DNA from 3 places in the Neorhizobium sp. NCHU2750 genome. Region 2 is predicted to be linked to each of the others. Evidence: predicted binding sites of a transcription regulator. Region 2 holds the regulator's gene; each other region holds the start of a gene.
What was found. The regulator PhoB, encoded in region 2, activates phosphate uptake and scavenging genes when phosphate is short. The targets are predictions, from matches to a motif close to TGTCATNNANCTGTCAT.
Positions count from the first base shown of each region.

Region 1: the regulator PhoB is predicted to act here: its motif matches at 1,428-1,444, upstream of NCHU2750_RS19800 (DUF1045 domain-containing protein).
Region 3: the regulator PhoB is predicted to act here: its motif matches at 6,603-6,619, upstream of NCHU2750_RS08715 (UDP-2,3-diacylglucosamine diphosphatase).

Region 1 is NZ_CP030827.1:4,120,428-4,130,855, forward strand. It holds gene NCHU2750_RS19795 (alpha-D-ribose 1-methylphosphonate 5-triphosphate diphosphatase) at 1-623, opposite strand, end outside; gene NCHU2750_RS19800 (DUF1045 domain-containing protein) at 620-1,333, opposite strand; gene phnE (phosphonate ABC transporter, permease protein PhnE) at 1,467-2,822, opposite strand; gene phnE (phosphonate ABC transporter, permease protein PhnE) at 2,822-3,742, opposite strand; gene phnD (phosphonate ABC transporter substrate-binding protein) at 3,893-4,798, opposite strand; gene phnC (phosphonate ABC transporter ATP-binding protein) at 4,884-5,738, opposite strand; gene NCHU2750_RS19825 (DapH/DapD/GlmU-related protein) at 5,854-6,474, opposite strand; gene phnL (phosphonate C-P lyase system protein PhnL) at 6,471-7,193, opposite strand; gene phnK (phosphonate C-P lyase system protein PhnK) at 7,204-7,980, opposite strand; gene NCHU2750_RS19840 (alpha-D-ribose 1-methylphosphonate 5-phosphate C-P-lyase PhnJ) at 7,977-8,873, opposite strand; gene NCHU2750_RS19845 (carbon-phosphorus lyase complex subunit) at 8,870-9,985, opposite strand; gene phnH (phosphonate C-P lyase system protein PhnH) at 10,005-10,428, opposite strand, start outside.
Region 2 is NZ_CP030827.1:101,458-111,885, reverse strand. It holds gene NCHU2750_RS00550 (2'-deoxycytidine 5'-triphosphate deaminase) at 1-166, opposite strand, end outside; SAM riboswitch at 241-318, shown strand; gene NCHU2750_RS00545 (O-succinylhomoserine sulfhydrylase) at 366-1,544, shown strand; gene apaG (Co2+/Mg2+ efflux facilitator ApaG/CorD) at 1,711-2,103, shown strand; gene NCHU2750_RS00535 (Hsp33 family molecular chaperone) at 2,120-3,106, opposite strand; gene argF (ornithine carbamoyltransferase) at 3,296-4,213, opposite strand; gene NCHU2750_RS00525 (aspartate aminotransferase family protein) at 4,265-5,461, opposite strand; gene NCHU2750_RS30270 (hypothetical protein) at 5,491-5,634, shown strand; gene NCHU2750_RS00520 (GcrA family cell cycle regulator) at 5,868-6,401, shown strand; gene NCHU2750_RS00515 (PACE efflux transporter) at 6,609-7,043, shown strand; gene phoB (phosphate regulon transcriptional regulator PhoB) at 7,125-7,808, opposite strand; gene phoU (phosphate signaling complex protein PhoU) at 7,852-8,565, opposite strand; gene pstB (phosphate ABC transporter ATP-binding protein PstB) at 8,644-9,438, opposite strand; gene pstA (phosphate ABC transporter permease PstA) at 9,447-10,286, opposite strand; gene pstC (phosphate ABC transporter permease subunit PstC) at 10,291-10,428, opposite strand, start outside.
Region 3 is NZ_CP030827.1:1,764,323-1,774,750, forward strand. It holds gene NCHU2750_RS08685 (NAD+ synthase) at 1-451, shown strand, start outside; gene NCHU2750_RS08690 (NYN domain-containing protein) at 526-1,371, shown strand; gene NCHU2750_RS08695 (TolB family protein) at 1,368-2,204, shown strand; cobalamin riboswitch at 2,233-2,426, shown strand; gene bluB (5,6-dimethylbenzimidazole synthase) at 2,509-3,231, shown strand; gene NCHU2750_RS08705 (hypothetical protein) at 3,276-4,037, opposite strand; gene NCHU2750_RS08710 (NADP-dependent malic enzyme) at 4,129-6,456, opposite strand; gene NCHU2750_RS08715 (UDP-2,3-diacylglucosamine diphosphatase) at 6,660-7,484, shown strand; gene NCHU2750_RS08720 (MFS transporter) at 7,673-8,860, shown strand; partial or broken gene NCHU2750_RS08725 (dipeptide epimerase) at 8,830-9,066, opposite strand; gene NCHU2750_RS08730 (class I SAM-dependent methyltransferase) at 9,154-9,927, opposite strand; gene NCHU2750_RS30420 (hypothetical protein) at 10,172-10,366, shown strand.

The DNA of each region.
Region 1 (10,428 bases), 300 kb from region 2:
TTGCGCTGTGATTCCGCCACTCGCTTGTCGATGAACAGCTTGAAGGCCTCGTCGGAAAGCCCACGCTTCTTCTGGTAGTAGAAGATGTATTGTTCCATCGTCTGGAACTGGCGCTGGCCGGGCGCATGGTCCATCAGCGAGACGAGACGGACATGGCTGTCGTTCTCGAAATCGCCGAAATGCTCCAGCACATTGTCGGCAGAGACCTCGCAGCGCAGGTGGATCAGATGTTCCGAGCGCAGCCGTCCCTCGCGTTCGGCCGACTGGATCGCATCCGCCATCGTCCGCATCTCGCCATGCTCGAAGCCGCCATCCTCGTCCGATCCCATGCGCAGGCAATCGAACACGGTGGTGATGCCGGAAGAGGCGATCTGCGCATCATGCGCCTGGATCGCGGCAGTGGCATCCCAGCGTACGCCGGGGCGGGGCGAATAGTGCTGCTCCAGATGGTCGGTATGAAGTTCGACCAGACCCGGTATGAGATAATCCCCCTCGAAATCCTCGCCGGTCTGTGCCGTACCCTCGGATATGTCGGCGATCTGGCCATCACGGATCTGCACGGAACCGGAGAGGATACTGTCCTCCAGCACGATGCGGGCATTCTTGAATACGGTTTCGGTCATGGGGCGGTCTTTCTGAGCTCGGAAGCCGGCTTCAGGGGCAGCCAGCGATGGGCGATGAAATCTGCGCCGCGGGCCGGCTCGACGAAGAGCGCGACGCCGTCGATCGACAGCGGCTTGTTGGTAAAGGCGGCAAAACGGGGTTCCAGCGCTGCACGCATGGCAGGTGCCTGCTCCGGCGGAACCTGGCCGGAAAGCGTCATGTGAAAGCGGAACGCGTCCATCACATGCGGATAGCCCCAGCGCATCAGGTTGGCGCGATGCTCCGGCGACAGCGTGTCCGGCTTGCGGCGGGCAATATCGGCATCGGAAAGCGGAGCGCGGAACGCCTCGAAATCCTCGACGATCCGGGCGGCAAAGTCCTGCAGCTCGGAATAGATCTGATCCGGCACCAGCGCGAAGAATCGGCCCAGCTGGCCGATCACCAGGTTCGGGATATCGAATGCCTTCCTTGTCGCGGCAAATTCTTCCAAGGCTTCGATCAGTTCCGCCTCCGTCTTCCCCTCTGCCAGCTCGAACGGAGCCTTGAGCGTCGCATGGAAGGCATAGCGGCGCGGATCGGCAGTCAGCGCATGAACGTCCTCTTTCGAAAGGCCGGAGACTTCCGGCGTCGGAAAGGTTCCGGCCGTAAACGCGTCGCGCCCAAGCCAACGGGATGCAGTTTGCGTCAGCGGATGATCCGCGGCGGGGGAGAAGTATATGGCGTAGCGCAAGGCATCGTTCCGGAATCAGAAAAGTCGAAGACGGAGGTCTAGAAGTCTAGACATCCGTCGTGCCCGAAGACAGCCCTGCGCCTAAAAGATTTCCATGACAGAATGATGATGCCGATGCAGTTTTGGCGTGTACTTAGTGGGTCGGGCCGCCGATCAGCCGCGAGCGGATCGCATTCGAGACATTGTCGAACAGGAAGACGACGAAAAGGATGAGCAGCACCATATAGGCGACCTTGTCCCAGTCGGCATTGGTGCCCATCGCTTCGAGCAGCTTGAGGCCGATGCCGCCGGCGCCGACGGCGCCGATCACAGTTGCCGAACGCGTATTGGATTCCCAGAAATACAGCGACTGCGAGATGAACACCGGCAGGACCTGTGGGACCACGCCGAACCGGTTGACGATCACCGGCGAGGCTCCGACCGATTTCACGCCCTCACGCTGCTTGTCGTCGACATTTTCCACCGCTTCCGCATAGACTTTTCCAAGCGCGCCGGAATCGGTGAAAAAGATCGCGGCAATGCCGGGTATCGGTCCGGGACCGAAGGAGCGGGTGAAGAACAGCGCCCAGATCAACATGTCGACCGAGCGCAGGAAGTCGAACAACCGTTTCATGCCCCAGTTTGCGGCACGGTTATGGGTAATGTTGCGGGCGGCGATGAAGGCAAGCGGGAAGGCGAACACCGTCCCGAGCAGCGTGCCGACAAAGGCCATGACCAGCGTCTGTAAAAGCTTCGACAGAATATCGGCATGCTGCCAGACATTGTTGCCGAGGAAATCGTCGACCATGTGGCTGATATTGGACCGGGCCGGATCGAGACGGTCGCCGACAGTGGCAAGGGTTGCGAGTTCACCCCAGCTCTTGCCCCAGAAATCTGACTTCGTATCGAACAGGAAATTCGCCCAGCCGAGGAAACGGCGCTGCACATAGACCTGGCTCGAGCGGATTTCGGCCTGGCCTTCGAACCCGTAATAGACAATGACCTTCGACCCGTCCTGGCGGATCGCAGCCGGCGCGCCAAGAGGCGCGGTGGCGGCATCGTCGCTGATCGTCACCGGATAGGATTTGCCGTTGAGGTAGACGTCGACCTGCTTGGTCGTCACGTCTAGACGGTCCTTGTCGCTGCCGAAGGTCACCGTGTAGCCGCCTGCCTGGGTCGGCTGCAGCCAGAAGATGTCGGCACCCTGCCGATATTGGCCGCGGCTCGACCATTGCGCCTTGACCGTGCCGTTGTCTTCGAAGCGAAGGCGCGGCTGGGCCCGCCACGAATACCAGTCCTGCACATAGAGCGAGGCGCGCTCCCACTGGCCGTTCATGAAGGCAGGGCCGACATTGAAGGCGAAGAAGCAGATCACAAGATAGACGATGACCGCCGCAATGCCGGCCACGAACCCGTAACGCTGCATCAACGAGCGATGGAAGACTTGCGGATAGGCAGTACGCAGGCGCTCCCGGTCGGAAGCATTGATGGTCGGAACCGAAGACGTCATCAGGCTGCTCCCCTTCCGAATTCGAAGGACTGGTGGCCGATCAGCCGGCGGCGAAGCCAGGCGGAAAACTGGTCGATGATGATGATGCTGACGAGCAGCAGGATGATGATCGCATAGGTCTTGGCAGCGTGATCGCGGCCGATCGCCAGACGGAAGACTTCACCGATGCCGCCGCCGCCGACCGCACCGATAATGGTCGAGGCGCGCACGTTGATCTCGGCGCGCAGCAGCGTGTAGGAGACGAAGTTCGGCAGCACCTGGGGAACGATGGCGAAACGCACCCGCTCGACCCAGCTTGCACCGGCAGCACGCAAGCCCTCGTCCGGCTTCATGTCGGAATTCTCGACCACCTCGAAGAACAGTTTTCCAAGCGCACCGATCGTATGCACCGTGATCGCGATGATCGCCGCGATCGGGCCGATCGACAGGATCGCCGTCAGCAGGCCGGCAATCACGATCTCCGGGAAGGCGCGCAGGATTTCCATGATGCGGCGCACGACGAAACGCGTCACCCCGGCGCCGACCAGATTGGTCGAGGCAAAGAAGCAGAGCAGGAAGGCAAGGGCTGAACCGATGATCGTCGATACCAGCGCGATGTTGATGGTGATCATCAGCTGGTAGAAGAAATTCGGGATGTAGAGCGAGGCCGTGATGTAGTGGCGATCAGCAGTATAATTGTACTTGAGAGACCCGTCGGCATAGGGCGAGGGCAGGTCGAACATGGCCCGGACGATTTCCATCGGGCTGTCCGGCACGAAACTGCGGATGAAATCGAAGAAGAAGGGCAGCCGCTCGAAGAACTTTCCGGCATTCGCCTCATTGGCAAAGCGCAGCGAGGCAAACAGCACGGCGAGAAAGATAACGATCGAGATCGCCGTGTAGACGCGCCGCGTGCGCAGCTGCTGCCGGTAATGCTGCATCATCATCGATGCCGCGGATCCGAGCGCGCCCTCCCGGGTGCTGATCGGGCCACCATTGTTCCGTTCGCCGACTATTGCCATGATCTGCGCTCTCTCTTGAAAAACGGCGGCGCTGACAAGAGCGCCGCCGCCAGAGGATGGGGATGAAAATCAGCCGCCGATAACCGACTTACGGGCGTCGATGATCGTCTGGTAGAAGGACGCATCGACCTTGATGTAGTCCTTGTTGTCGCCCTGGGTGTAGAACTTGAAGCAATCGTGGTCCTTCTTCGGCAGGTCGAGGAAGAAGGCTTCGATCTTGTCGCGCATGGCTTGCGGCAGCTTGTTGGAGACCATCAGCGGGCCGTTCGGGATCAGCGGCGACTTCCAGATCTGGACAATGTCGTCCATGTCGAGAATGCCCTTGCCGACCATCTGGTGCAGGTTGCCGCCGGTATAGCCTTCTTCCCACTTGCCAACGCCCGAACCGAAGGTCGTGCCGGCATCGAACTTCTTGTCGAGAACGGCGAGGACGAGGTTCTCATGGCCGCCGCCGAAACCGGTTTCGGAGAAATAGTCCTTGACCGGCATGCCGATTTCCTTCGGCAGCGCGACGTTCGGGACGAGATAGCCCGAGGTCGAGTCCGGATCGGCGAAGCCGAGCTTCTTGCCCTTCAGATCTGCGAGCGTCTTGATGCCCGAATCCTTGCGGGCAACCATGATCGAGTAGTAACCGCTCGAACCGTCCGACTGGGTGTAGGTCAGGATCGGGGAGACGGCGTTCGGGTCCTTGATGGCGATTGCGGCATAGGAGGAAGCGCCCATCGAAGCGATGTCGATCGTGCCGCCGAGCAGACCCTGGATGACGCCGTTATAGTCCGGCGACGGGAAGATCTGTACTTCCGGAACGCCGGTCGCAGCCTTCAGGCCATCGGCGACGCACTGGGTGCTGCGGATCTGGTCGGCTTCGTTTTCCGAGCCGTCGAGGCCGATGCGCAGAACCTTGACGTCCTGAGCCATGGCGGAACCGGCGAGCACGGTCAGCGCGACGGCAGAGAGAAGAGCTTTTTTCAGCATGGTGATCTCCTGTTTCCGGTTCGTCCGGAGTTGGGTCATGAAAAGAGTGCCCTTGACGCGGGCTTTACGATCGGCGGTGCGGCTCTCAGGCTCTGGCGCTTGCCAGTGTGCCTTGTCCGGCCAATTCCTGGCCCGCGGCGACCTGCGCGGCGGGAATGTTGATGCTGGTCGAGGTCATCGTCTCGTCGATGCCGGCGCCATCCTTGTCGGAGCCGTAGATCTGCTGGATGGCTTCCGCGTTGAGCGCCGATGGCGGACCGTCGAACACGACGCTGCCCTGGGCCATGCCGATGATCCGCTCGCAATAGCTGCGGGCGGTATCGAGCGTGTGCAGGTTGGTGATGACGGTAATGCCTTCGCGTTCGTTGATGTCGCGCAGCGCATCCATGACGATCTTGGCGTTGAGCGGATCGAGCGAGGCGATCGGCTCGTCGGCCAGAAGCATCTTCGGCGACTGCATCAGCGCGCGGGCGATCGCCACGCGCTGCTGCTGCCCGCCGGACAGCGTGCCGGCACGCTGCATCGCGGTCTGTTCGATACCGAGGCGCTCGAGCGCTGCGATCGCCGCCAGTCGCTCATCGTCGGAAAAAATGTTGAACAGGCTCATCAGCGTCGAGCGGTGGTTCAGCCGGCCGAGCATCACATTGGTCAGCACGTCGAGGCGCGGCACGAGATTGAACTGCTGGAAGATCATCGCGCAGTCACGCTGCCAGTTGCGCAGCCTGGCGCCGCGCAGCGACGATACTTCGGTGCCGCCAAATTGGATCGAGCCGGAACTCGGCTCCTGAAGGCGGTTGATCATCCGCAGAAGGGTGGACTTTCCGGCGCCGGAACGACCGATAATGCCGACCATCTGGCCCTGGGGAATTTCCACGTTGACGGCATTGACCGCAATGCGATCGCCGAAGCGCCGGGTAACATTCCTCAGTTCAAATTTCATTCTTTCACGCCTGTCCAATCCCCTGATGAGAATCGGATTAGACTTGGTTGATGAAGCCTGAATGTCGGATTTATGTCCGTTTTGTTAAAAGCAATCTGGCCCTAAGACCTGTCCGTCAGGTGGAATATCGGGCGATGAAATCCTCCGCCGACAGCATCCGGAAGTCGTCGAGAGCGGTTCTAAGCTTCGAGTGATCCCAGTCCCACCATGCCAACTGGTCCATTTTGCTGCCGATCTCGCTGCTGAAACGTTCGCGGATCAGCCTGGCCGGCACGCCGCCAACGATCGTGTAAGGGGCGACATCCTTCGACACGACGGCACCGGCACCGATCACCGCACCGTTGCCGATAGTGACGCCGGTCAGGATCGTCGCTCCATGCCCGATCCAGGTGTCATGGCCGATGACGACCGGCTTTGATCGTCTGGCGGCAAAATAGTCCGCTTCTTCCGGCTCCAGATCGCCCCAATAGTCTCCGGGCCGGTAGGTGAAGTGATGCAGCGTGGCGCGCTCTACCGGATGGTTTGTCGCGTTGATGCGCACGAAGGCGGCGATATTGGAGAACTTGCCGATCTTCGCGTTCCACAAATGCCCGTGCTCCATGACATAGGAATAGTCGCCGATCTCGCATTCGCGAACCCGGCAATATTCCGTCACCTTCGTATATCTGCCGAGCGTTGTGGCTTCTACCCGTGCGGTCTCATGGATGCTCGGTGTTTCGGATAACAGCCGGCTCATGCTGCAATGGCCTTTCGCGGAGAGAATGCACTGACATCGAGAATGCGGTCGGCTACGGCCTCGCGCACCTCCTCGTCATGGAAGATGCCGAGCATCGCAACGCCCTCTTCCTTCTTGGCGGCGATCATCTCGACCACCACGCGGCGGTTGGTCGCGTCGAGCGAGGCGGTTGGCTCATCGAGAAGCAGGATGCGGTGGCTGGTAATGAAGCCGCGGGCGATGTTGACCCGCTGCTGCTCGCCACCGGAGAATGTGGATGGCGGCAGCGACCAGAGTTCGCGCGGCAGGTTGAGTCGCGAAAGCAGCTGGGCTGCATTTTCCCTGGCAACGGCAGCCTCGATACCGCGCGCGACGAGCGGTTCGGCAACCACGTCGATCGCAGCCACACGTGGCACGGTACGCAGGAACTGGCTGACATAACCCATGGTGTGGCGGCGCACGTCGATGATCGTGCGCGGGTCGGCGCTGGCGATATCGATGATCCGGTCCCCCTGAACACCTTTGTGGTCCACCAGGATCTGCCCCGCATCGACGGCATAATTGCCGTAGAGCATCTTCAGGATCGAGCTCTTGCCGATACCAGATGGGCCTCCGAGCACGACGCATTCGCCGGCGGCGACCGAAAAATTCACATCGTTGACGACCGGCAGCTTGATGCCGTCGCGCAGATGCATGGTGAAGCTCTTGAAGACTTCCGAGACGACGAGGGGTGTAGTCATCAGGCCCTCCTTACACTTGCAGGATCGAGGAAACGAGAAGCTGGGTATAGGGCTCGCGCGGATCGTCGAGCACCCGGTCTGTCAGGCCGTGTTCGATCACGTGACCGTCCTTCATCACCATCATCCGGTGCGACAGCAGGCGGGCAACCGCCAGATCATGGGTGACGACGATCGCCGCCAGCCCGAGATCGTTGACGAGGCCGCGCACCAGGTCGAGCAGCCGCGCCTGCACCGAGACGTCGAGACCGCCGGTCGGCTCGTCCATGAAGACAAGGCGCGGGCCGGTCACGAGGTTGCGGGCGATCTGCAGCCTCTGGCGCATGCCGCCGGAGAATGCGCGCGGCTGATCGTCGATACGGTCGGCGGAAATCTCCACCCGGCCAAGCCAGTCCGTCGCCGTCTCGCGGATCTTGCCGTAATGCCGGTCACCGACCGCCATCAGCCGCTCGCCGACATTGGCGCCGGCAGAAACGGTCATCCGCAGCCCGTCGGCCGGATTCTGGTGGACGAAACCCCAGTCGGTGCGCATCAGGAAGCGCCGTTCCGCCTCGCTCATCCGGTAGAGATCGCGGAAATTGCCGTCGCGCATCCGGTATTCGACGCTGCCGGCGGTCGGCAGGAGGCGGGTGGATATGCAGTTGAGCAGCGTCGTCTTGCCGGAACCGGATTCGCCGACGATGGCCAGAACCTCGCCCGGCCAGAGCTCGAAATTGACATCCTTGCAACCGATCCGGCTGCCATAGAACTTCGATACGCCGCTGACCTTGAGAAGGGGAAGGTCACTCATTCTGCTGCCTCCTGGCCCTTGGCTTGTTGCTGCGCCGGCATCGCACCGACATGTCCGTGATTGCGGCGATCCTCGCAATGGTCGGTGTCGGAGCAGACGAACATCCGTCCGCCGCGGTCGTCGAGGATGACCTCGTCGAGATAGACGCCATGCGCTCCGCAGAGCGCGCAGTCCTGCTCGAAGGCTTGAATTTCGAACGGGTAGTCCTCGAAGTCGAGGCTGACGACCTCCGTATGCGGCGGCACCGCATAGATGCGTTTTTCGCGCCCGGCGCCGAAAAGCTGCAGCGCATCCGACATGTGCATTTTCGGATTGTCGAATTTCGGCGTCGGCGACGGATCCATGACGTAGCGCCCATCGACCTTCACCGGATAGGCATAGGTCTTGGAAATGCGGCCATTGATGGCAATGTCCTCGTAGAGCTTCACATGCATCAGGCCGTATTCTTCCAGCGCATGCATCTTCCGCGTCTCGGTCTCGCGCGGCTCAAGGAAGCGCAACGGTTCCGGGATCGGCACCTGGTAGACGAGGACCTGATCCTCGCTAAGCTTCTGCTCGGGGATACGATGGCGTGTCTGGATGATCGTCGCATCCTTGGTATGTGTCGTCACCGCAACCTCGGCGACCTTCTGGAAGAAGGCGCGGATCGAGACGGCATTCGTCGTGTCGTCGGCGCCCTGATCGATGACTTTCAGCACATCCTCCGGGCCGATGATCGAGGCGGTCACCTGTACGCCGCCGGTGCCCCAGCCATAGGGCATCGGCATTTCTCTGGAGGCGAATGGCACCTGATAGCCGGGTATCGCAATCGCTTTCAGGATCGCCCGACGGATCATCCGTTTCGTCTGTTCGTCGAGATAGGCGAAATTGTAGGTGGCGAGATCGGCAGTCATTCTGCAGCATCCTTCATCTCGGTTTCGCCCTCGCCGCCCTTGCGGGCGGCCGCGATATCGGCCCGCATCTTGCGCACCATCGCCAGTTCCGCCTGGAAGTCGACGTAATGCGGCAGTTTCAGATGCTCGACGAAGCCGGTCGCCTGCACGTTGTCGGAATGGGAGATGACGAATTCCTCGTCCTGCGCCGGCGCGGTGATGTCTTCGCCGAGTTCCTCCGCACGAAGGGCGCGATCCACCAGTGACATCGACATTGCTTTCCGCTCGCTCTGCCCGAACACCAGCCCATAACCGCGGGTAAATTGCGGTGGCGCTTTCGAAGACCCTTTGAACTGGTTGACCATCTGGCATTCCGTCACCCTTATGCTGCCGAGCGAGACGGCAAAGCCGAGTTCCGGCACCTCCATCTCCACCTCGACTTCGCCGATGCGGATCTCGCCGACGAACGGGTGGTTGCGGCCATAGCCGCGCTGGGTCGAATAGCCGAGCGCCAAAAGAAAGCCTTCATCACCGCGGGCGAGCGCCTGCAGGCGCAGGTCCCGGCTCATCGGAAATTCCATCGGTTCGCGCGTCAGGTCGCCGGCGGCATGATCCTGTGGCAACTCGCCATCCGCCTCGATCAGCCCCTCATGCGCCAGAATGTCGGAAACCCGCATGATCTCTTCGTCGCCTGCTTCTCGTCGAGCGGGTTCCTCGACCGCTTCGTCGGACAGAAGCGATGGGTCGAGCAGCCGATGGGTATAATCGAAGGTCGGACCGAGCAACTGTCCGCCGGGCAGGTCCTTGTAGGTGGCCGAGACGCGCCGCTCCACCTGCATCCTTGCCGTATCGAGTGGCACCGAATTGCCGAAACGCGGCAGCGTGGTGCGGTAGGCGCGCAAGAGGAAGATCGCCTCGATCAGGTCGCCACGCGACTGGCGCACGGCAAGGGCGGCAAGCTGGCGATCGTAGAGCGAGGCTTCGGCCATCACCCGATCGACGGCAAGCCCCAGCTGCTCGGCAATCTGGTCGATGGTGAGGGAAGGAAGCGAGCGGTCGCCCCGGCGCCGGTCGGCGAGAAGCCGGTGAGCGTTGCTGATGGCGGCCTCGCCACCCTTGACGGCAACATACATGGTCTACTCTCCTTGTGGATTAAGCCACGATCTTCGTCGTGCGCGGCAGGCAGAGGAAGCTCTTGCCCGCCGCCAGGATCACGTCGATCCCGCGCGGGAAAAGCGGCCGGTTATCCGCCCACAGCCGCAGGAACGCGTCCGGCAGGCCGGCGATTTCGATCGCCTTCGACTGCAGGATGCCCGGTCCCGACAGAGTGAAGGAGTGGCCTTCACCAAGCCCTGCAACCTCGATGACCAGAGTGGTCGAGCGGTCGGGATATTCCTGCGTTCCGAGCGAGAACAGACCGAAGGATGAAAGTGCGGCACCCGGCTCCACGAAGGCGAAGCGTGCTTCCGCCTTTTCGCGCGTTATCGGCGCGCCCGAATGGAAGCCGATCCACTCGGCGACGGCTGACTTGGATAAGCCTGCGGAAAGCCATACCGGCGTATCGTGATCACAGAGC
Region 2 (10,428 bases):
GCATGAAGGAGGCGCGGACGCGGAAAGCCTTGGCGCCGAGACGCAGGTCAAGGCTTGCCGGCTGGATCTGATCGCGGTCCAGTTCGCGTTCGGAAACCAGCCGTCCCGTTTCAAATAGGTCCGCAATTGCGCGGTCCGCCAGAATTCCCGTGTCGCGAGCCATCATGTCACTTCCAAATTTGTGGCGGTGACAAAACCAAATGCGAGCCATTGACGCAAGCAGATGCGAGGCGTAAGGCAGCTTTATCCCGTGGTGATTTGCCGGTCGGCTTGCAGCCACGTTAAACAAGTGGCTAAAAAGACCGGGTTTTTAAAACCGGTCTGCTTTCGCGGCCGGTTTTTTTTGTTTTGGAATGAGGACTGACATGACAAACAAATTTCGCCCGGCGACCACACTCGTTCACGGCGGCACGCTGCGCTCGCAATATGGCGAGATGTCGGAAGCGATTTATCTGACGCAGGGCTTTGCATACGACAATTCGGAAGCGGCTGAAGCCCGCTTCAAGGGCGAGACCGAGGGCTATATCTATGCCCGCTACGGCAGCCCGACCAATGACATGTTCGAAAAGCGCATGTGCGCGCTCGAAGGTGCAGAAGAAGCCCGCGCCACGGCATCCGGCATGGCCGCCGTTTCGGCAGCCCTGCTCTGCCAGCTGAAAGCCGGCGATCATATCGTCGCAGCCCGCGCGCTGTTCGGTTCCTGCCGCTGGGTGGTCGAGACGCTCGCTCCCCGCTACGGTATCGAATGCACGCTGGTCGACGGGCGTGATCTCGCCAATTGGGAAAAGGCGATCCAGAAGAACACCAAGGTATTCTTCCTCGAAAGCCCGACCAACCCGACACTCGAGATCGTCGACATTGCCGGCGTTGCCAAGCTTGCCAACCAGATCGGCGCCAAGGTCGTGGTCGACAACGTGTTCGCCACGCCGCTCTTCCAGAAACCGCTGGAACTCGGTGCACATATCGTCGTCTATTCGGCCACCAAGCATATCGACGGCCAGGGACGCAGCCTTGCCGGCGTCATACTCTCCGACAAGGAATGGGTTACCGAGCACCTGCAGGACTATTATCGCCATACCGGCCCGGCCATGTCGCCGTTCACCGCCTGGACGCTGATCAAGGGCCTGGAAACCCTGCCGCTGCGCGTCAAGCAGCAAACGGAAAACGCCTCGAAGATAGCTGACTTCCTCGCTGACAGCAGCAAGGTCGCGAAGGTGATCTATCCGGGCCGCAAGGACCATCCGCAGGCCGATATCATTGCCAAGCAGATGTCGGGCGGATCGACGCTGGTCTGCTTCGAATTGAAGGGCGGTAAGGAAGCGGCCTTCAAGCTGCAGAACGCGCTGGAAGTGGTGACCATTTCCAACAATCTCGGCGATACGCGCAGCCTGATCACCCATCCCGCAACGACGACGCACAAGAACCTGACGGACGAGGCCCGCGCCGAACTCGGCATCTCGCCGGGAACCGTGCGCTTCTCCGCCGGCATCGAGGACAATCAGGACCTTCTGGACGATTTCGCCAGGGCGCTCGCCTCGATCTAAGGGCCCCGACAAACCGGATATGGTGAATTCGCCTCAGGCGGATTCACCATATCAGTTATCCCTAATCTCAAGAAGTCATCACAGTTTCTCGCGTAAACCGCGAGTTTTCTTGACCTTCGTGCCGGCCTGTACGATATCCGATTCACTAGAGTTGAGGTATTTGTCGATGTATCGCGCCCGGACGAGAGATATAGAAGTGGCTGTCGAGCCCTACTATCTCGAAGAACAGTCCAGCCCGGAAGAAAGCCGCTATGTCTGGGGCTATCGTATCGTGATCGAGAACCATTCGATCCATACGGTCAAGCTTGTGCATCGCTATTGGCACATCACGGACCAGAATGGACTGGTGGACGAAGTCGATGGTCTCGGCGTCGTCGGCGAACAACCGCGTCTGCAGCCGGGCGATAGCTACGAATACTCTTCCGGCTGCCCGCTCGACACGCCGTCGGGCATGATGTTCGGCCATTATGACATGCAGACCGAGGAAGGCGAGGTGTTCAAAGTCGACATCCCCGCCTTCTCGCTGGATTCACCCGGGCAGACCCGCGTGCTGAACTGAGCCCGAAAAGCCCCGCTCAGGCCGCAGCAAACTCAGCCACTTCATACCGATAGGTCGTCGAGCAGAATTCGCAGGTGACGGAGATCGCGTCATCTTCCTGGCTCGCCTCGATCTCTTCTGCCGTAAAGCCTGCCAGAACGCCCTTGATCTTGTCGCGCGAGCAGCTGCAACGGTCGACTACGGAGTGAGGCTCATAGACCCTCACGCCCCGCTCATGGAAAAGCCGGAAGAGCAGCCGCTCGATCGCGACCTGCGGATCGGTAAGCTCGTCCGTATCGATCGTCTCAACCAGCGAGCGCGCCTCGTTCCAGGCATCGTCGGCCACATCGGTCTCGCGCTCGTCGCCATCGCCGCCGTGGAGATCGGGATGGCGCATGCGCTCCGGTGCCTGCGGCAGAAACTGGGCGATGAGGCCACCGGCCCGCCAGTTATGGCGCGGCTTGCCGTCGGCATCGCGGTCGTAGAGCTCGGCCACACCAAGGCGCACCCGCGTCGGGATCTGTTCCGACTGGCGGAAATAGACGCCGGCGATCTCTTCGAGCGAGGAACCGTCGAGCGGCACGATGCCCTGATAGGGCTGCATGCCCTTGCCCTGATCGATGGTGAAGGCAAGCACGCCCTCGCCAAGCAGTTCGGGCGGGGAGACCTTGCCGTCCTTGATCGCGGCAGCGAGCGCATCCTCGTCGTAACGGGCGTAGGCGCGCAGTGCATCCGGCGTCGAAAAATCGGCGACCAGAAGATCGACAGGGCCGTTGCCCTTAGTCTGGATCGTGAACTTGCCATCGAACTTGAGGGAGGTTCCGAGCAGGGCCGTCAGCACGATCGCCTCGGCCAGCAAGCGCGCCACCGGTGCCGGATAGGCATGGCGGGCGAGGATGGCATTCAGCATCGGCCCCATCTGCACCGCACGGCCACGCACGTCGAGCCCTTCCACCTGGAAAGGCACGACCCTGTCATCTCCCGCAAAACGGAGATCGTTCAGCTCGACAGTTGCTTCCGCCATCATTTACTCCTTCGCGCCGATAGCACGACCTTTACACAAACGGGGCGCCAAGCGGAACCGCTGGCCGCCGGAAAGGTATCGGCAATGGGTGTTGAAGCGCCGGAGGCCGCCCGAGGCAGGCGTCCAGCGCGTTGGAAAACCGACAGATGGTGTGGCCTTCCGTCCAGTTCAAGATCCAGTGAAACGGGCTCAGACGGCGCCGAAGCACCAGGCGAGGATCGACTTCTGCGCGTGCAGGCGGTTTTCCGCCTCGTCGAAGACGACCGACTGGGGACCGTCGATCACCGCGTCCGTCACTTCCTCGCCGCGATGGGCCGGCAGGCAGTGCATGAACAGCGCATCATCCTTGGCGTGCTTCATCAGGGCATCGTTGACCTGATAGGGCTGGAAGATGTTGTGGCCGCGTGCCTTGTGTTCCTGGTTCATCGATACCCAGGTATCGGTAACGACGACGTCTGCACCATTCACGGCCCGTTCGGCATCGTGGCAGAGCATGATGTTGCCGCCGTTGTTGCGCGCCCAGTTGAGGATCTTGTCGTCGGGCTCCGAGCCCATCGGCACCGCCATGTTCATGCGATAGCCGAAGCGCGCCGCCCCTTCGACCAGCGAATGGAGCACGTTGTTGCCGTCGCCGGTCCAGGCGATCGTCTTGCCGGCAACCGGGCCGCGATGTTCCTCATAGGTCATCAGATCGGCCATGATCTGGCAGGGATGGGTAAGGTCGGTCAGCGCGTTGATGACCGGAACGGTCGCATGTTCGGCCATTTCCATCAGCCGAGCATGGTCTGTCGTGCGGATCATGATCGCATCGACGTAGCGCGACAGAACCTTGGCCGTGTCGCCGATCGTCTCGGCGCGGCCAAGCTGCATTTCGGTGCCGGAGAGAAATAGCGTCTCGCCGCCGAGCTGGCGCATGCCGACATCGAAGGAGACGCGGGTACGAGTGGACGGCTTTTCGAAGATCATCGCCAGCATCTTGCCGGCGAGCGGCTTGTCTGCCGTGCCGGCCTTGGTCGCCTGCTTGCGGGTCTTCGCGTCATCGAGGATGGTGCGCAGATCGGCCGAGGAGACGGCGGAGAGATCGAGAAAATGCTTTGGTGATGCCATGACTGGTTCCCTGAACGAGGGAACCAGAAAAGGCGCCCTCTCCCTTGATCCTTAAGCGGATTTTTTCAGCTGTTCTGCGGAAAGCGCTTCCGCGGCCCGCTCTATGCGGGCCAAGCCCTCGCGTGCCTCTTCGGCGGTGACGACGAGCGGCGGCAGAAGACGCACGACGTTGTCGCCGGCCGGCACGGCCAGCAGATGTTCGTTGCGCAGGCCGGTCACGAGATCGCCGGCCGGTATCTTGGCCTTGACGCCGAGAAGCAGGCCCTCGCCGCGGATATCCTCGATCACCGTCGGGAAGCGGTCTTTCAGAGCGGCAAGGCCCTGACGGAAGACAAGTGCGACATCACGGACGTTTTCGAGGAAGCCGTCGGCCAGCACGATATCGAGGACCGCATTGCCGCAGGCCATGGCCAGCGGATTGCCGCCATAGGTGGTGCCATGAATGCCGGGCTTCATGCCGGATGCGGCTTCGGCCGTGGCAAGGCAGGCGCCGAACGGGAAGCCGCCGCCGATGCCCTTGGCGATCGCCATGATATCGGGTGTAACGCCTGCCCATTCGTGGGCAAACAGCTTGCCGGTACGGCCGACGCCGGTCTGTACCTCGTCGAGAATGAGCAGCAGGCCCTTTTCGTCGCAGATACGGCGCAGTTCCCGCATGAATTCCTTCGGAACCGGGCGAACACCGCCTTCGCCCTGGATCGGCTCGATCAGCAGGGCGCCGGTGTTCTCGTTGATCGCCGCATTCAGCGCATCGAGGTCGCCGAAAGGCACCTGATCGAAGCCTTCGGCCTTCGGGCCGAAACCTTCCATGTATTTTTCCTGGCCGCCGGCGGCGATCGTCGCGATGGTCCGGCCGTGGAAGGCACCTTCGAAGGTGATGATGTGGAACTTTTCCGGATGGCCCTTGGAGAAATGATAGCGACGGGCCGTCTTGATGGCGCATTCCAGCGCTTCGGCGCCCGAATTGGTGAAGAAGACCTTGTCGGCGAAGGTGGCTTCCGTCAGCCTGCGGGCAAGACGCTCCTGCTCGGGGATTTCGTAGAGGTTCGACAGATGCCAGACCTTCTCGGCCTGCGACTTCAGCGCGGCGACGAGGTGAGGGTTGGCATGGCCGCAGGAGGTGACCGCAACGCCGGCGCCGAAATCGAGATATCGCTCGCCGCTTTCCGTCACCAGCCATACACCCTCGCCGCGCTCGAAGCGCAGGGGGGCCCGGGCAAACGTGTCGAAAAGCGCAGATTCAGCCATGGCGACAATCACTCCTAAGGCGTCCAGCAATGGACATTCCAGAAAATCAAAATGCCGCCCACGGGGCGGCGGCGGCACTATCACCATTCACCTGGGGAAAGTCAACAAAAGTCATGAAAACACGGCAATTTGAGTGCCATTTCAGCCGAAATTTCGGTCGGCCGAAGCTGTGACAAAAATGACTCTCTCAGAAAGCAAGTTGGGGAAAACCCGGAAAACGATTCGCGGCGATTCCGGGGACTCTTGTCACGGAGTCCGCCGACCTCTAGGTTAATGATCAATTACTAGACTGCATGCGGCGGAACTAGTCACCAAAAGCATAGATGTAGTGCGTGTTGCGGAATGTCTTCCGCGGCAATGGTGAGGGATTCTGCATGCCACCAACGTTCAAAGGCGGAGAACGGGCATGAACTGGACGGACGAGCGCGTCGAGAAACTCAAGAGGCTATGGGCCGAAGGCCTGAGCGCCAGCCAGATCGCGGCGCAGCTTGGTGGCGTCAGCCGCAATGCCGTCATCGGCAAGGTCCACCGCCTCAACCTGCCGGGTCGCGCAAAGGCCGGCGGCACCGTTCCGACCAACCGCGCTCCCAAGCGCCCTGCAGCTGCCGCTCCCCGGGCTCCGAGCTTTGCTGGTCGCGCGCCCACCCGCACGATTGCTCGCCCGGTCGGTGCTACGGCACTCAAGGAAGAGGTCGAGTTCGAGGCATCGCAGGAACTGGTCTATCGCCCGGCTTCCAACGTCGTCGTTCCGATCTCCCGCAAGCTTGCCCTGACCGAACTGACCGAACGCACCTGCAAGTGGCCGGTCGGCGATCCGCTGACCGACGAATTCCACTTCTGCGGCTGCGAGTCCCCGGACTCCTCGCCCTATTGCAACTATCATGCAAAGCTCGCCTATCAGCCGGTCCACGACCGCCGCAAGGCTGCAACACGCTCCTGATCCAAGGCTGGATCTTCTGGAAAAAGCGGGCTCGAAGCCCGCTTTTTTGTTTGCCGCAATCGGGCGAGCGACCTGCGACACCGCGGCGCCAGAGAAAACTTGCGGACAGGCTTTCAAACCACTATCTGATGTGCCGTGAGGACGGCCTCCCCCAGAACGGGTATCAATCGCCGGGACGACCCGGCAGAGCCCATGGGGTTTGCAGACATGCGCAGCACAAGCGATCATATTCGCCACGCCATCAGTTTCGAAATCATCGGACTTGCGATCTTCACGCCGCTGGCGGCATTCGTGTTCGGCCTGCCGGTCAGCCATATTGGTGTCGTCGGCATCGTCTCGGCCACGGTGGCGACGGGCTGGAACTATCTCTACAATCTCGGCTTCGACCAGTTGATGCAGAAATTTCGCGGCGGCACGCAGAAAAGCGTGTGGCTGCGGGTCGCGCATTCGGTGCTGTTCGAGCTTGGCCTGCTGATCGTGCTGATGCCGTTCATCGCCTGGTATCTCGGCGTCGGCCTCCTCCAGGCACTGGTGATGGATATATCTTTCGCGCTGTTTTACCTGGTCTATGCCTTCTTCTTCAATCTGGCCTATGACAGGCTATTCCCCCTGCCCGAATGGCGAGAGCAGGCCAGAGCCTGAAGGTTACGACAGAAACGAAAACAGCCCGAGGTGAGTGATCACGCTCGGGCCGGGATTTCACACGTTGCGATCGACGTCCGATCAAGACTCCATCGAATAGCCCGCGCCGCGAACGGTGCGGATGACATCCTGCATGTTGGAAAAGTTGAGCGCCTTGCGCAGGCGGCCGACATGGACGTCGACGGTGCGTTCGTCGACGTAGATGTCATGGCCCCAGACGCCATCGAGAAGCTGCGAGCGGGAAAAGACGCGGCCGGGCGAAGTCATCAGGAATTCCAGAAGGCGGAATTCCGTCGGCCCGAGACGGACTTCACGGCTCTTGCGATGAACGCGGTGCGTTTCGCGATCGAGCTCAATGTCTCCGCAGCGCAAGACGCTGGAGAGAACTTCGGGCTTGGCGCGGCGCAGCATCGCCTTGACGCGAGCCATCAGCTCCGGCGTCGAGAATGGCTTGACGACGTAATCGTCGGCACCGGTGGCCAATCCGCGAACACGTTCGCTCTCCTCGCCGCGTGCCGTCAGCATGATGACGGGAAGGCGCTCGGTTTCGGGCCGCATGCGTAGACGCCGGCAAAGCTCGATACCCGACACGCCGGGAAGCATCCAGTCGAGGATAAGAAGGTCAGGCGCACGTTCCTGCAGCCTGATCTCGGCTTCATCCCCTCTCAAGATCGTCTCGACCTCGTAGCCCTCGGCTTCGAGATTATAGCGGAGGAGGACGCTCAGCGCTTCCTCGTCTTCCACGACAGCAATTCTTGGCTGCATGCTCAATTCGCTCCGTCACATCAGCCCACCGAGCCCAAAGGGCTCAGTTGGCGAGAGCACCGACCGTGTTCGACGTATCGTCCTTCGGACGTTCGCCTTCCGGCTGGGCACCAGTCGTAATGTAGTAGATGGTTTCTGCGATATTGGTCGCGTGGTCCCCGATGCGCTCGATGTTCTTGGCGCAGAACAGCAGATGCGTGCAGGTGGTGATGTTGCGCGGATCTTCCATCATGTAGGTCAGAAGCTCGCGGAACAGCGACGTGTACATTGCGTCGATCTCTTCGTCGCGCAGGCGGATGGCTTCGGCCTTCTCCGCCGAACGGCTGGCATAGACGTCCAGCACTTCCTTGAGCTGGACGAGCGCCAGATCGGACAGATGCTCGATGCCGCGGGCGAGCTTGCGCGGTACGCCGGTGCCCTGCACCGCGATGACGCGCTTGGCGGTGTTCTTGCCGAGATCGCCGACGCGCTCCAGATCGGCTGCGATGCGCAGTGTGCCGACGATTTCGCGCAGGTCTGCCGCAACCGGCTGGCGGCGGGCAATGGTGCTGATCGCCTTGTCCTGGATCTCGCGTTCGCCGTGGTCGAGGATCACGTCGTCGGAGATTACCTTCTGCGCCAGCGAAGAGTCCGAATTGACCAGGGCACGCACGGCATCGCCGCACATCTGCTCGGCCAGGCCGCCCATTTCGGAGATGCGGCGGGTCAGGTATTGCAGTTCTTCATCGAAAGCCGATAGCGTGTGGGTCGAAGCCATCTTCGGGTCCTTCCGGAAACAATATTCACGAAAATCGTGCGACTGGGTCGCAGGGTTTTGGGCCTGAAACGAAACCGATCAGCCGAAGCGGCCGGTGACGTAATCCTGGGTGCGCTTCTCACGCGGAGAGGTGAAGATCTTCGCCGTCTCGTCGAATTCGATCAGCTCGCCGAGATACATGAAGGCGGTCTGGCGCGAGACGCGGGCAGCCTGCTGCATGTTGTGGGTGACGATGACGATCGTGTATTCGGCGCGCAGTTCGTCGATCAGTTCCTCGATCTTTGCGGTCGAGAGCGGGTCGAGAGCCGATGCCGGCTCGTCGAGCAGGATGATCTCCGGCTTGACGGCAACGGTACGGGCGATGCAGAGGCGCTGCTGCTGACCACCGGAAAGGCTTGTGCCGCTGGCATTCAGCTTGTCCTTGACTTCATTCCACAGGGCCGCACGGCGCAGTGCCGCCTCGACGCGCTCGTCCATCTCTGCCTTGGAGACCTGTTCATAGAGACGGACGCCGAAGGCGATGTTCTCGTAGATCGACATGGGGAACGGCGTCGGCTTCTGGAACACCATACCAACCTTGGTGCGCAGCAGGTTGAGGTCCTGGTTGCGGTCGAGAATGTTCTTGCCGTCGACCAGAACTTCGCCGTCGGCGCGCTGCTTCGGGTAAAGTTCGTAGATGCGGTTCAACACACGCAGCAGGGTCGACTTGCCACAGCCCGACGGACCGATGAAGGCGGTGACGCTGCGCTCGGGCAGGACCATCGAGATGTCCTTCAGGGCCTTCGATTCACCGTAGTAGAAGTTGAGATTCTTGATCTCGATCTTGGCGCGGTCGGAGACATTCTGCGGAGCAACTTTTTCCAAGGAAACCATTTCGGTCATTATCCTTCTTTACGTCCGGTGAGGCTGCGGGCGATGATGCTCAGCGACAGAACCGTGAGGGTGATGATGAGGGCACCGGTCCAGGCAAGCTGCTGCCATTCGGCATAGGGGCTCAGCGCGAACTGGAAGATAGTAACCGGCAGGCTGGCGATCGGCGCATTGAGATTGCTGCTCCAGAACTGATTGTTCAGAGCCGTGAAGAGAAGCGGTGCCGTCTCGCCCGAAATGCGGGCGATGGCCAGGAGCACACCCGTCACGATGCCCGACATCGCAGCGCGATAACCGACCGAGCGGATGACGATCCAGCGCGGCGCACCGATCGCGGTCCCGGCTTCGCGCAGGGCGTTGGGCACGAGGTTCAGCATGTCTTCGGTGGTGCGGACGACAACCGGGACAACCAGGATCGCGAGCGCCACGGAGCCGGCAATGCCCGAGAAATGCCCCATCGGACGGACCAGCAATTCGTAGACGAACAGGCCAATGATGATCGACGGCGCCGAGAGAAGGATATCGTTGATGAAGCGCACGATCATGGTCAGCTTGCTGAAGCGTCCGTATTCAGCCATGTAGGTGCCGGCAAGGATGCCGATCGGCGTGCCGATGATCATGGCGATGATCGAGACGATCACGCTGCCATAGATGGCATTGAGCAGACCGCCGGCGGAACCCGGAGGCGGGGTCATTTCGGTGAAGACGGCGAGATTGACGCCAGCCAGCCCCTTGTAGAGCAGCGCCCCGAGGATGAGTGCCAGCCAGGCGAGGCCGATTGCGGCAGCGGCGACGCAGAGACCCATCATCAATCCGTTGGTGGCCTTTCGGCGTGCATAGATCGTGCTCATGAGATCAAGCTCCTGCCTGGCGACCCATCCGCAGCAGCATGTAGCGGGCGGCTGCCAGAATGAGGAAGGTGATGAAGAAGAGGATGAGGCCGAGCGACATCAGCGACGATACGTAGAGATCGCCGTCAGCCTCGGTGAATTC
Region 3 (10,428 bases), 1.7 Mb from region 2:
AATGTCGGTCGGCTACGCAACGCTCTATGGCGACATGAACGGCGGCTTCAACCCGATCAAGGACCTCTACAAGATGCAGGTCTATGCGATCGCCGAATGGCGCAACGCGCATGTGCCGCCGGATGCGCTCGGCCCCTCCGGCGAGGTGATCCCGAAGAACATCATTTCCAAGGCGCCCTCTGCCGAACTCAGGCCCGACCAGAAGGACCAGGATTCGCTGCCTCCCTATCCGGTACTCGACGACATCCTCGAATGCCTCGTCGAACAGGAGATGGGAACCGAGGAGATCGTCGCCCGCGGCCATGACGCCGCAACCGTCCACCGCATCGAGCATCTTCTCTATCTCGCCGAATACAAGCGCCGTCAGTCGGCACCGGGCGTCAAGATCACCAAGAAGAATTTCGGCCGCGACCGCCGTTACCCGATCACCAACCGCTTCCGGGATCGTTAACCGCCCTGCCGGAAACACCTTCGCTTCGGCAAGGATTTGCTGTTTTCTGTAGTCTGGATGGGCTGGAGAATGTCATGGCGGGTTCTACAGGCAGGGTCGGCATATTCATCGACGCGGAAAATCTTCCGACGCGCGTCGCCGGGCGGGTCATGGAGATCGCGGCCGGTTTCGGCAGGATCGTCGAGCGGCGGGTCTATGGCGACTTCACCCGCGAACACCTGAAACCATGGGCGGAAGCCGCCACCCATCACGCGCTGAGCATCCAGACCGCTCAGGCGACGATCTCGGGCAAGAACAGCAGCGACATAATGTTGGCGATCGATGTGGCCGAACTCATGTGCCGCTCGGATATCGATGTCTTCTGCATCGTGACCTGCGACAGTGACTTCATCCACCTCGCCACCCGCCTGCGCATGCGCGGCCACAGGGCGATAGGCATAGGCGGCACGAAGGCGTCGCCGGCATTAAGGCTGGCATTCGACAAATTCTTCGAGGTCGAGCTTGCCCTCAAGGAAGCGGACCCGCCAAAGGCGGTGAAGAGCACGACACGGGCAAAGACGGCCAAGGCCGAGGAGCCGGCAAAGGTTGCCAAGACTGCCGAGAATACAAAGCCTGCCAAGCCGCTCGAGACAGGCAAGGTCGTCGCCCTAAAGCGCGCCGGTGATATTCGGCCCTATATTGTTCAAGCGCTGAATTCTATTGGGCGCGCGCCGCAGGATTGGGTGGAGGTCGGCCGGTTGTCGTCCGCGATCCGGCAGCTCAATCCCGAATTCAAGCCGAACAATTTCGGCTCGGCCAAGTTTAGTACCGTATTGAAGAATTGCGAATTTCTGGAAACACGCAAAGATGGGACGATAGGCATGCAGGTAAGGGTAAAGGACATCACAGCACCTCTGGTACAGGGTGGAGCTGGCGCGTGACGCTCCGCAGCTCGGTCGAGATCTACAATATCCGCACCCGGCAGAGCCGCATCGTCTGGCAGACGGAAGAGCTGTTCGAGGCACCCAACTGGTCGCCGGACGGACGCTACCTGATGCTCAATGCCGATGGTTTGATCTATCGCCTGTCTCCAGACGGTGATGGCGTGCCGGACCGCGTCGACACCGGCTTTGCCAACCGCTGCAACAACGACCACGGCATATCCCCCGACGGCACCCTGATCGCGATTTCCGACAAGGTCGAGTTCGGCAAATCGGCAATCTATATCCTGCCGGCCGAGGGCGGGATGCCGAAGCTGATCACCGAAAACCTGCCCTCCTACTGGCATGGCTGGTCTCCCGACGGACAGACGGTGACCTATTGCGGCATCCGTGATCAGGTCTTCGATATCTACACGATCGGCATCGATGGTGAGAACGAGACCCGCCTGACCTTCGGCGAGGGCCGCAATGACGGACCGGATTATTCACCGGACGGCAAGTGGATCTATTTCAACTCCAGCCGTACGGGCCGCATGCAGATCTGGCGCGTGCCGGCCGAAGGCGGCGAGGCGGAGCGCATCACCGACAGCGCCTATGGCGACTGGTTCCCGCATCCATCGCCCAAGGGCGACAAGATCGTCTTCGTCTCCTATGACGGCGATGTCTTCGATCATCCGCGCGACCTCGATGTCCGTGTAAGGCTGATGGACATGGATGGCGGCAATGTCGAGACCCTATTCGAGCTTTTCGGCGGGCAGGGCACGATGAACTCGCCGAACTGGTCACCGCACGGTGATGAATTCGCCTATGTCCGTTACTTCCCTGCGGCGTGATCGGTCTTGCCTCGAAGTCGCAGGCCCGGCATAACTCCTCCCGTCAGGTGCCCGCCATTGGCGGGAGAATCGGGAAGCCGGCGCAATTCCGGCACGTGCCCAACGCTGTGAGGCGGACGGTCATCGCATGAGGTAAACCTCAGCCACTGGGCGACTGTCCGGGAAGGCGGCGATGGCCGGATGAAGCCAAGTCAGAAGACCGGCCTGACAGGATGGACCGATCCGCGCGGACAGCGGACAGGTTGTAAGGTTCGTGTGGCGCCGCAGGCGTGACCGGAACCTCAGGCATTGTTGGGGAAAGACGATGCGACCTGAATTGATACCCGAACTGCGACTCCCGGCCCTGGATGAAAGCCCGGATACCGGTCTTGTGGCGGCCGGACCATTTTCCGAAGACGAACGCGCGGCCGTCTACCGCGCCATCGGGACGCGACGTGACGTGCGCGACCAGTTCCTCTCCGACCCTATACCCGATGACGTGTTGAGGCGCCTTCTCGACGCGGCCCATGCAGCGCCGTCGGTCGGCTTCATGCAGCCGTGGAATTTCATCCTCGTTCGCGACGAGAAAGTCAGGCATGCGGCCTGGCAGGCGTTCTCGAAAGCCAATGACGAGGCCGAGGCGATGTTCCCGCAGGACAAGCGCAGTACCTATCGAAGCCTCAAGCTTGAAGGCATTCGCAAGGCGCCGCTGTCGATCTGCGTCACCTGCGATCCCGATCGCGCAGGACCGGTCGTGCTCGGCCGCACCCACAATGCCCGCATGGACAGCTATTCGACCGTCTGCGCCATCCAGAACCTCTGGCTGGCAGCGCGTGCGGAAGGCATCGGTGTCGGCTGGGTCAGCATCTTTCGCGACGAGGACATGCACGCGATCCTCGGCATACCGGAGAAGATCGAGATCGTCGCCTGGCTTTGCCTTGGTTATGTCGACGCGCTTTATGAGGAACCGGAACTCGCGATCAAGGGCTGGCGCCAGCGCCTCCCGCTGAACGATCTTGTCTTCGAGGACGCCTGGGGCCGCAAATAGGCGCGTCCATCAGGACGCGCGCCTGATCCCCGTTCCTCGCTGTCCTATTGCTGTGGCTGCGGGCCGCTCGATTTCGGGTTGGCAAGATCGATCTTCTCGTCCGGGAAGAATTCCGGCCCGATCACCCGGACCTTTCTGTCGGGATCATAAGGACGGTCCGGCGGGAACTGGATCGGCGCTTCCTTCTGTGTCGTCACCGGCTGAGGACTTCCGAGATGGGTGATGCTGGAATTGGCCTTGTCGGCGGCCGGAGCGGGCATATGTGGTGCTGCCTCGTAAAGCCCGGCACCCGTCTGGTTCTCGTCGGGGCCGGGAAGCGCGATGCCGCGGATCCTGATGCGTTCCTTCTCATCGATCGCGGCCTGGGTATCGAGATCGGTCGGCGTGCAGTTGTTCTCGCGGATGGCAGACAGGATGGCCACGCGCTCTTCCGAAGGCTGCAGCAGCGAGCGGCTGTTGTTGCGTTGCTCGGCGAGCTTTTCCCGATCGCCTTCCAGCCGCTGCAGCTTGTCCTGCATGTCGTGGCACTGGTCGTCGCTATGGTTGTTGCCGCCGAGCGTGACGATGCTGCCGCCGCAGCCGCTCTGCCGCATGTCGATGCGCAAACGGCGGATATCGGAATTCATCGCGCTCAGATCCTGCGCGTAATTGCGGACATTCCGTGTCGTGCCGATGATCTGCGGCGTGCTGGCGAGCCGGCGATAGAGATTGGCGCAGGCCTCGACATCGCGCGCCAGCACCGCCTGCGGCAAGGCCATGCAGGCAATCATCATCGATACTGAAATTTTCGCCCTGGCGGAAATCATGTCTCACCTGTCGCATCGTCTTCGCGGCAGATCAACAGTCGCATGTCGAGCATGCGGCAGGCTTGCGCAAAAGCCTGCCGCAGCAGGTCTCTTACTTGGCCAGAACCGCCGGCTCCGGCTGTGCGGCTTCCGCCACCGCGAGAGCCGCCATGTTGACGACGCCGCGCGAGGTGACGGTGGCCGACAGGATATGCGCCGGCATCTTGGCACCGAGCAGGATCGGGCCGACATGCAGCGCGTCCATCATCATCCGCACTAGGCCGAGCGAGATGCTGGCGGCATCGAGGCTCGGGAAGACCAAGAGGTTGGCCTCGCCATGCAGCGTGCTGTCCGGCATGGCGCGCTTGCGCAGAATTTCGTTGAGCGCCGAGCCGCCCTGCATTTCGCCATCGACTTCGAGTTCCGGAGCCTTGTCGCGCACGATGTCGAGAGCGGCGCGCATCTTGCGGGCGCTTTCTGAATCGCGCGAGCCGAAATTCGAATGGCTGATCAGCGCAGCCTTCGGCTCGATACCGAAACGACGCACTTCCTGCGCTGCGAGAACCGTGATCTCGGCGATCTCTTCGGCCGTCGGGTTGTAGTTGACGAACGTGTCGGTGAAGAAGATCGCGCCGCGCTGCGAGATGATCAGGCTGAGCCCCGCAAAAGTGCAGGCGCCCGGACGCTGGCCGATGATCTGCTTGACGTCGCGCAGATGCCGGTCATAGCGCCCTTCGACGCCGCAGATCAGCGCATCGGCTTCGCCGCGGCGAACCGACAGGGCACCGATGACCGTGTTGTTGGTGCGCACGATCGTACGGGCCGCTTCCGGATTGATGCCGTTGCGGCCGACCAGCGCGAAATAGTCGTCGACATATTCGCGGTAACGCGGATCGTCTTCCGGATTGACGACGCTGAAATCGACATTCGGGCGGATGCGGATGCCGAAACGCTTCAGGCGTGCCTCGATGACCGACGGACGGCCGATCAGGATCGGCTTGGCGATCTCTTCCTCGAGCAGAACCTGGGCAGCGCGCAGAACCCGCTCGTCTTCGCCTTCCGCAAAGATGACCCGCTTCTTTTCGGAGGCCTTGGCCGCAGCGAAGATCGGCTTCATCACGAAGCCGGAACGCCAGACGAAGCGGTTGAGCTCGTCCATATAGGCGTCGAAATCCTGGATCGGACGCGAGGCGACGCCGGTTTCCGCGGCAGCACGGGCGACGGCCGGCGCGATCCTGAGGATCAGGCGCGGATCGAACGGCGAGGGGATCAGGTAATCGGGGCCGAAGACCGGCGTTTCACCGCTATAGGCCTTCGCCGCGACGTCGGAGACTTCCTCGCGGGCGAGCGCTGCGATCGCCTTGACCGCAGCCATCTTCATCTCTTCGTTGATCGTGCTGGCACCGCAATCGAGCGCGCCGCGGAAGATATAGGGGAAGCAGAGGACGTTGTTGACCTGGTTGGCGAAGTCGGAGCGACCGGTGCAGATCATCGCGTCGGGGCGGGCCTGGCGCGCAAGTTCCGGCATGATTTCCGGTGTCGGGTTGGCAAGTGCCATGATCAGCGGCTTTTCCGCCATGCGCACCAGAAGTTCAGGCTTCAGCACGCCCGGTGCGGAAAGGCCGAGGAAGACGTCGGCGCCGTCGATACTGTCGGCCAGAACCCGCTTGTCGCTCTTCTGCACATAGACCGATTTCCACTCGTCCATCAGTTCGACACGGCCCTCGTAGACGAGGCCTTCGATATCATGGACCCAGATGTTTTCCTTTTTCGCGCCGAGCGACACGAGCAGGTTGAGACAGGCGAGCGCAGCCGCACCGGCACCCGAGGTGACGATCTTGACGTTGGTCAGCGACTTGCCGGCGAGTTCCAGGCCGTTGAGGATCGCGGCGGCGACGATGATTGCCGTGCCGTGCTGGTCGTCGTGGAAGACCGGGATGTTCATCGTCTCGCGCAGCCGGCGCTCGACCTCGAAACATTCCGGCGCCTTGATATCCTCGAGATTGATGCCACCGAAGGTCGGCTCAAGCGCTGCGACGGTCGAGACCATCGCGTCGATGCCCGGTGCGTCGATTTCGATGTCGAACACATCGATGCCGGCGAACTTCTTGAACAGGACGGCCTTGCCTTCCATTACCGGCTTGGACGCGAGCGGGCCGATATTGCCGAGCCCCAGCACGGCCGAACCGTTGGAGACGACCGCGACGAGATTGGCGCGCGCCGTGTAATCGGCAGCGGTTTCCGGGTTGTCGCGGATCGCAAGACAGGGGGCAGCCACACCCGGCGAATAGGCAAGCGCCAGGTCGCGCTGGTTGCCGAGCGGCTTGGTGGCCTGAATCTCAAGCTTGCCGGGACGCGGGTACTGGTGGAAGAACAATGCCTGGTCGTCAAGGCTGGCACCGGCCGGCGGGGTCGGCTTCGAGTTTTCATGCGCGTCCATAGTGTCTCCTGCCTTGCTGAATACGCTGTCAATATTGGGGAGGATGCGTTTCCTCCTTACATCAATCGATGCGGTCGAACAGCAGCTAATTTCACCTCATGGCGGAAATAGGAACACCGGCGGTTGGGGCCGGGCAAATGCCCGGTTGTCATCATCCTGAAACACGACTCTGGTTTTCAGAGCATGGGACGGACGACGAAAGGATGGCCTCCGTGACTGGCACGTATGAGACGCGGCATTTCAGGACCCTCTTCATTTCCGATGTACATCTCGGCTCGAAGGCCGCACGCACCGAACTGCTTCTCGATTTCCTCAAATATCACGAAGCGGACACGGTTTTCCTCGTCGGCGACATCGTTGACGGCTGGCGCCTGAAGCGCAGCTGGTTCTGGCCGCAGGGCTGCAACGACGTGGTGCAGAAGCTGCTGCGCAAGGCGCGCAAGGGCACCCGCATCGTCTATATCCCCGGCAATCACGACGAATTCCTGCGCGATTTCCCGGGTACCCATTTCGGCGGTATCGAGGTTGCGGACCGCGCCATCTACGAGATGGCCGACGGCAAGAAATACCTGATCCTGCACGGTGATGAATTCGACGTCGTGGTCCGCAACGCCCGTCTTCTCGCCTATCTCGGCGACTGGGCCTATGATGCCGCGATCGCCATCAACGTCGTGCTCGCCGCGGTGCGCCGCCGTCTCGGCATGCCCTACTGGTCGTTCTCGGCCTGGGCCAAGCTGCAGGTCAAGCATGCCGTCAACTTCATCGGCGAGTTCCAGAAGGTGGTGGCCGATGAAGCCCGCCGCAACAAGGTGGATGGCGTCATCTGCGGCCATATCCATCACGCGGTCATGACCGATATCGAAGGCATCCACTACGTCAATACCGGCGACTGGGTGGAGAGCTGCACGGCAATTGCCGAGAACATGAACGGTGAGCTTGAGCTGATCACCTGGCGCGATATCCGCGCGACCGCCGAGCTTCATGCACTGCCGGCCCCGGCAGAGGCAAAGGACATGCGGGCAGCCTGATCGGGGCGCAGGACGCGGCTCCAAATTCGATCATCTTGTATTTGCATGCCGGGGGTGGACGGTCACACCCGGCATCATGAGGCGGCGTAGAAATCCGCCGGGTTGCCGGCGCGGTTTTCTACAATTCTGCTTTGCAGGGCGCCCGCCCGTGATAGTGTCGAAAGACCTTCACCGACATCCGTGATTCCGTGTCCACGCCTGCAACCCTTCCTGCCGCGCCTGCGCAATTCCAGTTTCGTTGTTCTCTCGCCTACGCAGCGCCCCTGTCGCTGAACGGCATACTCGTTCCCTATCTGCCGGTCTGGCTGGTAAGCTGTGGCTTTACCCCGTTCCAGATCGCTGCGGTCCTGGCTGCCCAGGTCGTCTGTCGGGTCGCGGTCGCGACGAGCACCGGCACGCTCGCCGGCATGGCCAGCGAGCCCTATCGGATCCTGGTCTGGTCCTCAGCCCTGTCGCTGCTGTCGGTCATCGGACTTTTTGTGACCAGCAATTTTTGGGTCGTACTGGCGATCGTCGGCATCCAGGCCGCCTTGTTTGCGCCCTATGCGCCGATGGTCGAGGCAATCGCCATTTCCGGCGTCCGGCGCTGGGGATTTCTCTATGGCCGCATGCGCGTCTGGGGATCGATCGGCTTCGTCGTCATGACGCTCGTTGCCGGCAATCTCTCGTCGCTGATCGGCACCAATGCCGTGCCGATTACAGCCCTTGTCGTGCTTGTCGCATCCCTAGCTGTCGCCTTCGTCGCTCCGCGGCTGGGACGGGAGATCATGGTTCGGCCTGCAAGGAGCGCTGCCGGGCCTCGTGGCCTGCCGTTCAGGCAGGTACATCTGCTCCTGATCGGCGCTTCGCTGATCCAGTCCAGCCATGGCATGTTCTATGGCTTCAGCACCATCCAATGGCAGGGTATGGGCTTCTCCAACGGCGTCATTGCCGGCCTCTGGTGCATCGGGGTGATGGCCGAGATCTGTGTTTTCTTTGTCTCGGGCCATATCGCCAGACGCTTTTCGCCCTGGACGCTGATGCGGTTCGGCTGCTTTGTCGGCATTCTCCGCTGGTCGCTATTTCCGGTCGGCGGGGAGGCATGGTTCTATGCGATCCTGCAGCTCGGCCATGCCTTTTCCTTCGCCTTCGTCCATCTCGGGCTGCAATACCGGCTTTCGGAAGCCGTGGCGGAAGACCGTCAGGCCTCTGCGCAAGGGGCATATGTTGCCTATAACGGTGCATTCCTGGCGCTGTCGACGCTGCTTTCGGGCATCATCTACCGCCATCTGGAGATCTACGGCTACTACGCCATGGTGGTGCTGGCACTGATAGGCCTTGCGGCAATCACGGTTGCCTCCGGGCGCTACCCCCAGAGATCGGCTTCCGGCGAATAGACGAGCGAGCCCTCGTAGCGAAGTCCGCCCGGACGATCGCGGGCAAGCAGAAGCGGCCCGTCGAGATCGGCATAATCCGTATCGGCGGCCAGAAGCACCGCCGGTGCCATCGCAAGCGACGTTCCGACCATGCAGCCGGCCATGATTTGAAAGCCCGGTCGTTTCGCCTCGGCCTTCATCCGCAGCGCCTCGGTCAGGCCGCCGGTGATATAATCCAGCTCAGCTGCTCCACGGATCAAATGTCCTCGCCAGCGATCTCTTGGGCAATCAAGGTAATCGAGGTGTCTAGACGATTATTTTTGAAGAGTGATCAGTGCATACCACGCAAATCGTCGGATAAATGGAATGTTGAGCAATACTGCGTCCGCAGCGTGTCCCAATTGTAAACCGACACGACCGGCAGTACCCGGAACCACGGCGCTGAGCACTGTTGCGAGCCCGAAATATGTGACAGATACTCCGGAGAAATACTTCTTCGCGAGTTTAAAGTCCGCTACCAGCAGAGGATGCTCATCAGGTGTTCGGATCTCTGGCGTCCTGGCGCGGTAAAGATTGAGCACAGGATTGTGCCCCATAGGCTCATAAAATACCGCTCGTCCACCAGGCCTCAACACACGGCATACATCCGCGTAGCATAGGTCCAGATCGAGGTGGTGGATAATGCCTCGACCGAAAACCAAATCAAAACTCTCTGCCTTAAACGTCATGTTTTGCGCGTCCATAGCGTAAAACGTTGAGTTCTTGTGGCCTTGGAGCCTCGCTTTATCGTTCGCTTTGGCTATTGCGACGTCTGAAATATCGATGCCGCTGAGTGATTTTGCAAAACGCGGCAGGCGGAGTTGATCGATAGAAAGTCCGCCGTCAGAGCACCCATATTCCATTACATCGGCGTTCTTTGACAGCCGGATAACCTGTTCATCCTGCGCATCCGCGCCGTTTTTGATGGTTCTATACCACTTGTCGAGAAATTCGCGCGGATCAGAATCCTGGGAAAACCTATTGTTATGGAATTCGCGTTCCCGCTCGACGATATCATCCATCAATGGTGAGGTGTCATCTGCGTTCATTGGATAATCCATCCTGAAGCACTGCAACCTATGGTATTTTAAGGTCGTCAAATAGTCAAAACGAAAGTTGAAAAATTCGATTACATGTTGATCATTTATATTACACTTTAATTATTCTGGATGGGTCTGGTCGCTTCGATTTGTAGGCTGGCTGATCCGGCAGCGGACTGTGTCGGGTCAATTGCGAACCTCTAATATGGCTGCGATTTGCGCGTGGTGGGCCGGATCCTGAGATATGTCGGCCATGATCCGGTTCGGTTGCGCCGTCGCGATTGCTCGCTGGGTGTGCACTCCGCTCGACCCGAGTGTTGCCACCTATCTGGTTTTGCAGTGCGTCGGGTCTTCCTTCGCCTATGTCTCTACGACGGCGTGTTTGTGCGGCGGCACGGCAATACTTGTCGGTATCGTCATCGCGATTACCGTAGCGCCAGTCTCCTGATCATGTCGCCGATGCAGCCATCGGCTTTACCATCATCGCCTTGCCATCATCATTCTGGCTGG